2 regions of the Priestia sp. FSL H7-0729 genome follow, and region 2 is predicted to be linked to the other one. Evidence: riboswitches for the same ligand, from Rfam matches in the RefSeq annotation. Region 2 holds a riboswitch; the other holds the start of a gene.
The links. A riboswitch is a leader RNA that binds a small molecule or an ion and turns the genes downstream of it on or off. The one in region 2 is predicted to bind glycine.

Region 1 (4,427 bases), on a different contig from region 2:
GCTTGCGCCGTGCCGCGCTCTGGGACGAAGTGAAAGACAGGCTGAATGAGTCAGCTCTGTCCCTCTCAGGTGGACAACAGCAGCGTCTATGTATTGCCCGCGCCCTATCTGTTGATCCGCAGATTCTGCTGCTCGATGAGCCAGCATCTGCTCTTGACCCGGTATCTTCGGGTAAGGTTGAGGAATTGATTACCGAACTTAAAAAGGATCTAAGAATTGTTATCGTTACACATAACATGCAGCAGGCAGCGCGCATCTCGGATTATACAGCTTATTTCTATCTGGGGAACATGATTGAACACGGGGATACAGAGCATATTTTCACCAACCCCGACAATCGTCTGACGCAAGAATACATTATGGGTCGTTTCGGTTAATTGGATCAAGGAGTGTCACATAGAGCAACAGACAGAGAGAGTAAGAAGTAAATAGAGACAAAAGGAAGCACAATACCTGGACGGTTGTTCGGGGTTGTGCTTTTTAATTTGATTTTGGAAGAATTTGCTGTGCGTAGAGCAATCATGCTACGATATTTAGTATAAAGATAGCGTTTACATAACTCCGAAGGAGAGGATGATAATCACTACGGATCAGAGGTCTTACGACCATATGGCAGCTCAGATCATCAAGAACTATAGCATGGAGAAACCTGTCGTTTCCTATATTCGTCACAACGAGAACCTGACGTATCATGTCGTTGATGAAGCGAGCGGGCAGAAGTATCTGCTGCGTATCCATCAAGCCGCATATGCAAGTATGTCAGGCATTCAGCATACGCCTCCTGCACTGGAGGCTGAGATGAACCTGCTTCATGAGTTAAATGCAACGACAGCATTACGCGTACAGCATCCGGTACGTAATGTATCAGGAGATTGGGTCACGTTATGGACAAGTGAAGCAGGTAAAGAAATCTGCTGTACAGTACTGGAGTGGATTGAGGGCAGGGACATCCAACAGGGAGAACGCCTGACAACCGAGCAGATATATGATCTTGGTGCGCAACTGCAGATGCTTCATCAATATGGACGTGTGCAGAATCAGACAGATCGAACTAAGGTACGCCCGGCATATGGCAATGTCCATGAGAATCTGGTCATGTTAGGGCAGCTGGAGGAAGGTGTCCGACTGGGGATTTTTACAACGGAAGACTTCGATCTGCTTCTTGAGACGTTTGAGAACATTAATAAGCAGCTAGCAACGTACCCACAGCATGCGGAGACATGGGGGATCATTCATGGGGATATTACGCGCAACAATCTGCTGATCACGGATCAGGGGATATCCATGATTGATTTTTGTCTACACGGTTATGGTTATTATCTGTTCGATGCTGGAGGGGCAGCGCTTATGTTCAATCGGGAGGAACGTGACCTATTCTTATCCGGTTATACCAAACAGATCGCTCCACTGACGGATCGTGATATCCGATTAATGGAAGGATTCATGTTGATCTTTACACTTGGTTATTATGCTTTTCAGATGGCGAACGAGTCTAGGCACGAATGGATGAAAGACCGCATGCCAAAGTTATGCAGCAAGTATTGCAGACCCTATGTACAGAACGAGCGTATCTTCTACGAACTGTGAATGATAATCCAGGTGCGCAGATCCGGAAGGGCTATGAACAGTGTAGCTCAAAGATTATGGTTGCCTGAATACCCGAACAATTTCGTGATCAATATCATAAATAGTAGTAAGCGCTTTATCATTGAAGGGAAATGAAATAAGTTCATTAGAAGTTCTTTTCATCGCATTAATGTAATGAAAGCTGACAAAATATTCTGGGTTTTATCGATTCGATAGGGATTGAAGGAAATACATCCAAAGAAATCGTTAAGTTTGTTGACACTAATCTTCCGGTCGATTAATCTTAATGAAGAAGAATGAACGATTTCCATTACTGTTCTGACATGAGCTCAGAATAGTTCCATACAGCGGATGATAACGAGCGGGAGAGACCTGGGCAGACCGAGTAAAATCGCATGCTACCAGGCACCGAAGGAGCAAGCTGCTGCGCACCCGGCGCAGTGGTTAATCTCTCAGGTAAATGTACCATCGTTGGACGCAACTCTGGAGAGTGCGCAAACTGCGCCACCCAAGGGGTATATAATCAGTCAGTCCGGTGACTTGTCTGCAATCGCAGGCCGTGCACCCTGTCGTGAGACACTGCTGATTGTGAAACTCTCAGGTATCGAGGACAGAGAGAGGGCCTGGGGCCTTCTTCTGTCCTTTTTTGATGTCATCATTCAGTAATTAAGGAACATTATGGCATGGGATCTGGATGGAAATGACGAATACAATTGGAGGGTTACAAGGTGCGATTTAAAGATGTTTTTTCAATTATTGGTCCGTCGATGACGGGGCCTTCAAGTTCACATACAGCTGGAGCAGCAAGGCTGGGAAGAATCGCTCGTCAGTGGTTAGGTTGTACGCCTGAACGTGCGCGGCTGACGCTCTATGGTTCATTCGCTGACACATATCAGGGACACGGAACAGATCTGGCACTGATCGGCGGTCTGCTGGATTATGTCACAGACGATCCGCGTATTCCAGATGCAGAGCAATACGCAGAGGAAGCGGGAATGGAAGTCGAGTTTTATACAAGCGGCCTGCCTGCTCCTCATCCCAATACGGTCAAAATTGAGTTGTGGCATGGAGGACGTACATGTTCCTTAATCGGTGCTTCTATTGGTGGTGGAAGTGTATCGGTACATGCGATGAATGATTTTCGTGTTCAGATTAGTGGTGAGTTTCCGACACTCGTGCTGCGACATGCAGACAAGGCAGGGGTACTTGCGTCAGTAACGTCCACGATTAGTTCATCCGGGGTTAACATCGGGTATATGCAGGTGGATCGGAAAGCCCGAGATGGCGAAGCGCTTACTGCGATGGAAATGGATGGGGTGCCGAATCCTGAGATGCTCCAACGTCTAAAGGAGCTGGATCATGTACTGGACATTCGTGTCATCGATTTGAAGAGAGGAGTTGATTCGGATGCGATTTAAACATTTACACGAGCTGAATACGATCTGCACAGCGGAATCCAAAACGATTGCTCAGCTGATGATTGAGGAGCAGGTTCAGGAGACCAATACACCGGAAGCGGATGTTGTGAAGCAGATGTCTGAATATTATCAGGTGATGAAGGAAGCGGTCCGTAAAGGGTTAACGGAAGATACCACATCACGCAGTGGATTAACGGGTGGAGACGGTAAAAAAATGGCTGAGTACATTCGCAAGGGTGAGACTTGCTCAGGAGATGCTTCCGCACTTGCCATGGCGTATGCCTTGTGTGTATCTGAAGTGAATGCCTCCATGGGCCGCATTGTGGCAACACCAACAGCCGGTTCCTGCGGCATTATCCCCGGTGTCTTTATTAGCTCACAGGAGCGATTTGGCTGGACGGACGAACATTTGGTGAATGGGTTGTTCTGCGCGGGAGCGATTGGTTATGTTATTGCGAACAATTCATTTATCTCTGGTGCAGAGGGTGGTTGTCAGGCAGAAGTGGGTTCCGCGATTGGCATGGCTGCGGGTGCCATGGTTGAACTGCGTGGAGGTACACCGGAACAGGTCGTTCATGCCGTAGGCTTGGCGCTAAAAAATACACTCGGTCTCATCTGCGATCCGGTTGCAGGTCTCGTTGAAATTCCGTGCATCATCCGTAACGGACTGGGTGCCGTAACTGCACTGGCTGCAGCCGACATGGCCCTGGCCGGAGTGCGTAGTGCCATTCCGTCAGATGAAGTTATTGACGTGATGCTGGAAGTAGGCAGTGCGATGCCGAGCCGTCACCGGGAGACAGCCCAAGGCGGGTTGGCTCAGACACCAACCGGCCGTAAAATGATGCAGAAGCTGGCTAAACCGAAGGCCAAGCGTGCAGAGCCTGAGACGGAGTCGAAGCCAGCGGATGCTGACACAACTACAAGTGGGGCGGATAATGCTCAAGTGCACACGGACCCTCAGGCTTAATCTGAACGGGACCACTGCGATATAATCAGTGACATTATGATATAACCGTGATATAAAAACAAGCGTCCGCGAACCCGAATCCGGGTTCTGCAGGACGCTTGTTTAATACCGCCAGGTGATGTGAAGATGGACTCGCTTATATATGATCTCAGGTGTATGTGTATTATGAATCTAGTCCTGGCTTACAGCCGTGCTCAGTACGGCATATCCATACGCGGGCAATTCAATGGCAAGCACGTCATCTTCCTTGGCGGTACGATGGTTTCCGCCGAACAGCTCGGTCCATTCCTCGTCACCAGCCTCTAGCTCGACAATAGCTGTCTCTTCTGAGCGATTGAACAGAACTAGAATGCGTTCCTGCTCGTTTTGTCGCTCAAATACCAATTGGCTGCCATCCGGGCGAGCCTGAAGGAATCGAACGCTGCCTTCTGCACGCAGGGCCGGATGAGCATGAC
Region 2 (4,427 bases):
TAACTTTACCTTCGATCGATTTATCGAATTTTTTAATGATCCATGCTGCTAAAGGTCCGGCGATCATGGCCCCGAGGAACATCGGAATATCACTACCCACAATGACCCCGATGGTCATAATGGCACCTACGACACCACCACGCTGACCATGCACCATCGTACCCCCGGTGTAACCAATCAACAGTGGCAGCAAATATTTGATCATCGGATCAACTAGCTGCGCAAGCGTCTCGTTAGGGAACCAACCTGTTGGAATGAACAGAGCCGTAATTAATCCCCAGGCGATAAATGCACCCATATTCGGCATGACCATACCGCTCAGGAATCGGCCAAAACGCTGCACACCTACCCGTAGCCCACCTTTGGAATTGGACGATTGGTCCAAATTACTCATTGTATTATCCTCCTCGGATCAAGTGATTATGATTTATGAAAGGGGTATCATTTCTCCCCTGCTGTAATCCTAAGCGAGAATGCTCTCCTGTTCAATCAAATGAAAGCGTACTTTCGTCATGAACAATGATGACAACATTAGGTTATGTAATCGTTTTAATTGATGCATAATGGCTGAAACCATTGGTACACAAGGCTTTTCTTGCCTATGACTTTTGTCATTTCCAGCATCATTTTCTACCCTATAGCTTGGTCCAATCAGAGGATTTACATCCACAATCTGCTTAATTTCACATTCTCAATCGTTCTTGAAAAACACAAAAAACCTGTGCAAGCATTCGGCTCACACAGGTCAAAACTATTTAAAGCTCATTTTATTTTGTTATAAAATATATGTTAATAAGTACAAGTTCGTGGATCCTATTCTTCCGTATGTTTACGATACGCTTCTGCATTCATCAATGAAGATAATGCTGCTGTCAGATCTCCCTCAACACGAATCTCAATCATCCAGCCTTCCTCGTAAGGAGAGCTGTTCACGAGTTCAGGTGAATCTTGCAATGAATCATTGACTGCAATAATTGAACCTGTGACGGGAGAGAACAAGTCCGACACCGTTTTGACCGATTCGATCGTTCCAATGCTGTCTTCTGCTTTTACATTGGATTCAAGGTCAGGCAATTCCACAAACACAATGTCACCCAGCTGATGCTGCGCGAACTCGGTAATGCCAATACGTACAGTATCCTCCCCTACGGTTTGCACCCATTCGTGCTCTTCACTGTACAGGAAATCACTTTTCAATTCGCTCATCGATATCCGCCTCGCTTTTCATTAATGAGTGCATGCGTTCTTTGACCCTAACCTTTTTCCCAGAACATAGCGTATGATATTTTTGATTCAAATGTCAAGATACCTCACAATTTATTTGATAATGGCCTCCTCAAACCGTAACCTGAATACACTCTTTCTACATATACTGGTGAATATTAGAATAGTAAGCGCAACCTTTTTAAATACACGAACGATAAAATGAAATTTAAAATAAACATTCGGTTTTTAATCATTATTTATGATATCGTTCTTGACATAGGTAGTGGATTCACGTTTTAATGAGAGGAGTAAATGTGTTTATTGGACTATGTTATACCCGCGGATGAATGTAAAGGGAGAGATTACCCGTGACACCCGATTCGGGATGTACATGAGGTAACGCCGAAGGAGTAAACCACCGATAAGCGGGGGTGAATCTCTCAGGCAAAAGGACTTTTACGGGACGCAACTCTGGAGAGCATCTATTCGCCCTGTGCGGGCGTCATGATCACCCAAGGGGAAACCTGCTTTACTAATGTGGCGGGGTAACTCTCAGGTACAAGGGACAGAGCCTTAGAATGCAGCGTGCTACTTGGCATGCCGATTCTTTGGCCTGTCCTTTTCCTTTTTCCCAAAAAAAACGAAATACAGGATGTAGAACGGCGCTGCCATAGCTGCCTTACCATACTTATCTACGAATGACTCCTAACTGAAAATTAAAAAATACTCTGGTTCATTGATCCACGATTGCATATTCGGCCGTTTGACGGCCCATGACGAGGTGATTTGATGTCCGATTTGCTTAGAACACCACTCTTCCCACTATATCAACAATATGAAGGCGTACGGTGCATTGATTTTGGAGGCTGGGAACTTCCGGTGCAATTCAGCGGAATCCAGAAAGAGCATGAAGCGGTGCGTGAGCGTGCTGGACTGTTTGATGTATCCCATATGGGCGAATTTACGGTACAGGGTGAGCAGGCTGAAACATTTTTGCAACAAATGATGACCAATGATGTGACCACGCTGGTTCCGGGTCAAGCCCAGTACACCCTGATGTGTTATCCAGATGGCGGTGTGGTGGATGATCTGCTCGTGTATAAGCTGGAAGATCAGCATTATATGCTTGTCGTTAACGCCTCCAATATCGATAAGGATTGGGCATGGCTTCAAGAGCATCTGATCCCTGGGGTAAGCATGACCAACGATTCGGAGCAGACGGCACTTCTCGCCCTGCAAGGACCACTGGCTGTAGATATTATCAGAAAAGTTACAGATACGGATGTATCCACGATTGAACCGTTTCGTTTTGTGCAGAATGCCGAAGTCTGTGGAGTAAAATTGCTGTTGTCCCGTACCGGTTATACCGGTGAAGATGGCTTTGAACTATATGTTCCTGCGGACCAGGCCGCTGCGGTGTGGAATGGATTAATGCAAGCTGGTGAAGGTTACGGACTCGTACCAACCGGACTTGGTGCCCGGGATACGCTGCGCTTTGAAGCGAGGCTGCCCCTGTATGGTCAGGAATTGTCGGCAACCATCTCTCCGCTTGAAGCTGGTGTTGGCATGTTTGTTAAGCTGAATGCTGGACCTTTTATCGGACACGAAGCCTTGTTACAGCAGAAAAATGACGGTCCCGCCCGTAAGCTGGTCGGCATCGAAGTGCTGGAGCGTGGCATTCCACGCCCCCACTATCCGATTTACGCCGAAGGCGTACAGATCGGTGAAGTAACAACAGGTACGCAATCACCTACATTGAAGCGTAATCTGGGGCTTGCCCTCATCGACAGCAAATATGCTGCGCTCGGAACCCCGCTTGAGATTGAGATCCGCGGCAAGAAACTGAAAGCCGAGGTCGTAAAGACCCCTTTTCATAAACGGACACGTACGTCAAAGACACCTACTCAAGGAGCTGATCAAGCATGAGCAAGCACCGTTATATTCCCATGACCGAGCAAGATCAGAGCGCCATGCTCGCAACCATCGGTGTCGATACGCTGGAGGAACTGTTCCAGGACATTCCGCAGGAGATTCGTTATCAGGGCGAGCTGCCCGTATCCTCCAAACTCGATGAATATGCGCTGACACGTCACATGTCCAAACAAGCTGGTGCCAATGCCAATTTCGAAACTCACGCCAGCTTCCTCGGCGCAGGCATATACGATCATCATGTTCCTTCCGTCATCAATCATGTCATTTCCCGTTCCGAGTTCTACACTGCCTACACACCTTATCAGCCTGAGATCAGCCAAGGTGAATTACAGGCCATTTTCGAATTTCAATCCTACATCTGTGAATTGACCGGTATGGCTGTAGCCAATGCCAGCATGTATGACGGCGCAACCGCCTTTGCCGAAGCAGGGAATCTGGCCGCAGCGGCAACTCGTCGCAAACAGCTCATCGTATCCCGTACCGTTCATCCGGAAGCCCGTCAGGTATTGCAGGCATATGCGCATGGACTCCGTTTGGAGATTGTCGAGATCGGCTATAAGGATGGAGTCACAGACTGGAATGCCTTGCAAGCCGCCATATCGGATGATACCGCAGCTGTCATGATCCAGAGCCCAAACTTCTTTGGTGCCGTGGAAAATGTAAAGCAAGCCGCCGACCTCGTGCATGCGCACAAGGGTCTCCTCGTTGTAAGTGCTAACCCGCTATCGCTGGGTCTGCTGGAAGCCCCAGGCAAGCTGGGTGCCGACATCGTTGTAGGCGATGCGCAGCCCCTTGGCATCGCCGCTTCACTCGGCGGCCCGACATGCGGATATTTCGCCGCATCCCAGCCCCATATGCGCCGGATACCCGGACGGATCGTTGGTCAGACAACTGACCGCAACGGCAAACGCGGTTTTGTACTGACATTGCAAGCACGTGAACAGCACATTCGCCGCGAAAAGGCGACATCCAATATCTGTTCCAACCAGGCTTTGCTTGCGCTCAGCGCATCTGTCTATATGTCCATCATGGGTAAACAAGGCATGATGGATGTCGCAGATCTGAATCTGCAAAAGAGCCATTACACGCTGAATACATTAACTGCGATTCCCGGCGTTAGCCTAACGTTTAATGCCCCAACATTCAATGAATTTGTGATTAAGCTGCCTGAAGGAACCGACGTGGATGCCCTTCAATTGAAACTGCTGGATGCGGGCTTTATCGGTGGCTACGAACTCGGACGTGATTATCCGGAGCTTGCCGGACATATGCTGATTGCTGTTACAGAA

Region 1: it holds a riboswitch for glycine, as region 2 does, so the genes downstream of both, sdaAB (L-serine ammonia-lyase, iron-sulfur-dependent subunit beta) here and gcvT (glycine cleavage system aminomethyltransferase GcvT) in region 2, are expected to answer to the same signal.

The regions. Positions count from the first base shown of each region.
Region 1 covers NZ_JBBOTQ010000010.1:46,269-50,695, reverse strand. Annotated here, with positions in the region: gene pstB (phosphate ABC transporter ATP-binding protein PstB) at 1-377, shown strand, start outside; gene MHH93_RS20565 (phosphotransferase enzyme family protein) at 574-1,587, shown strand; glycine riboswitch at 1,940-2,064, shown strand; glycine riboswitch at 2,069-2,203, shown strand; gene sdaAB (L-serine ammonia-lyase, iron-sulfur-dependent subunit beta) at 2,316-3,005, shown strand; gene sdaAA (L-serine ammonia-lyase, iron-sulfur-dependent, subunit alpha) at 2,995-3,972, shown strand; gene MHH93_RS20550 (alpha-glycosidase) at 4,144-4,427, opposite strand, start outside.
Region 2 covers NZ_JBBOTQ010000005.1:55,071-59,497, reverse strand. Annotated here, with positions in the region: gene MHH93_RS13520 (PTS mannitol transporter subunit IIBC) at 1-394, opposite strand, end outside; gene gcvH (glycine cleavage system protein GcvH) at 814-1,206, opposite strand; glycine riboswitch at 1,550-1,672, shown strand; glycine riboswitch at 1,676-1,777, shown strand; gene gcvT (glycine cleavage system aminomethyltransferase GcvT) at 1,996-3,132, shown strand; gene gcvPA (aminomethyl-transferring glycine dehydrogenase subunit GcvPA) at 3,129-4,427, shown strand, end outside.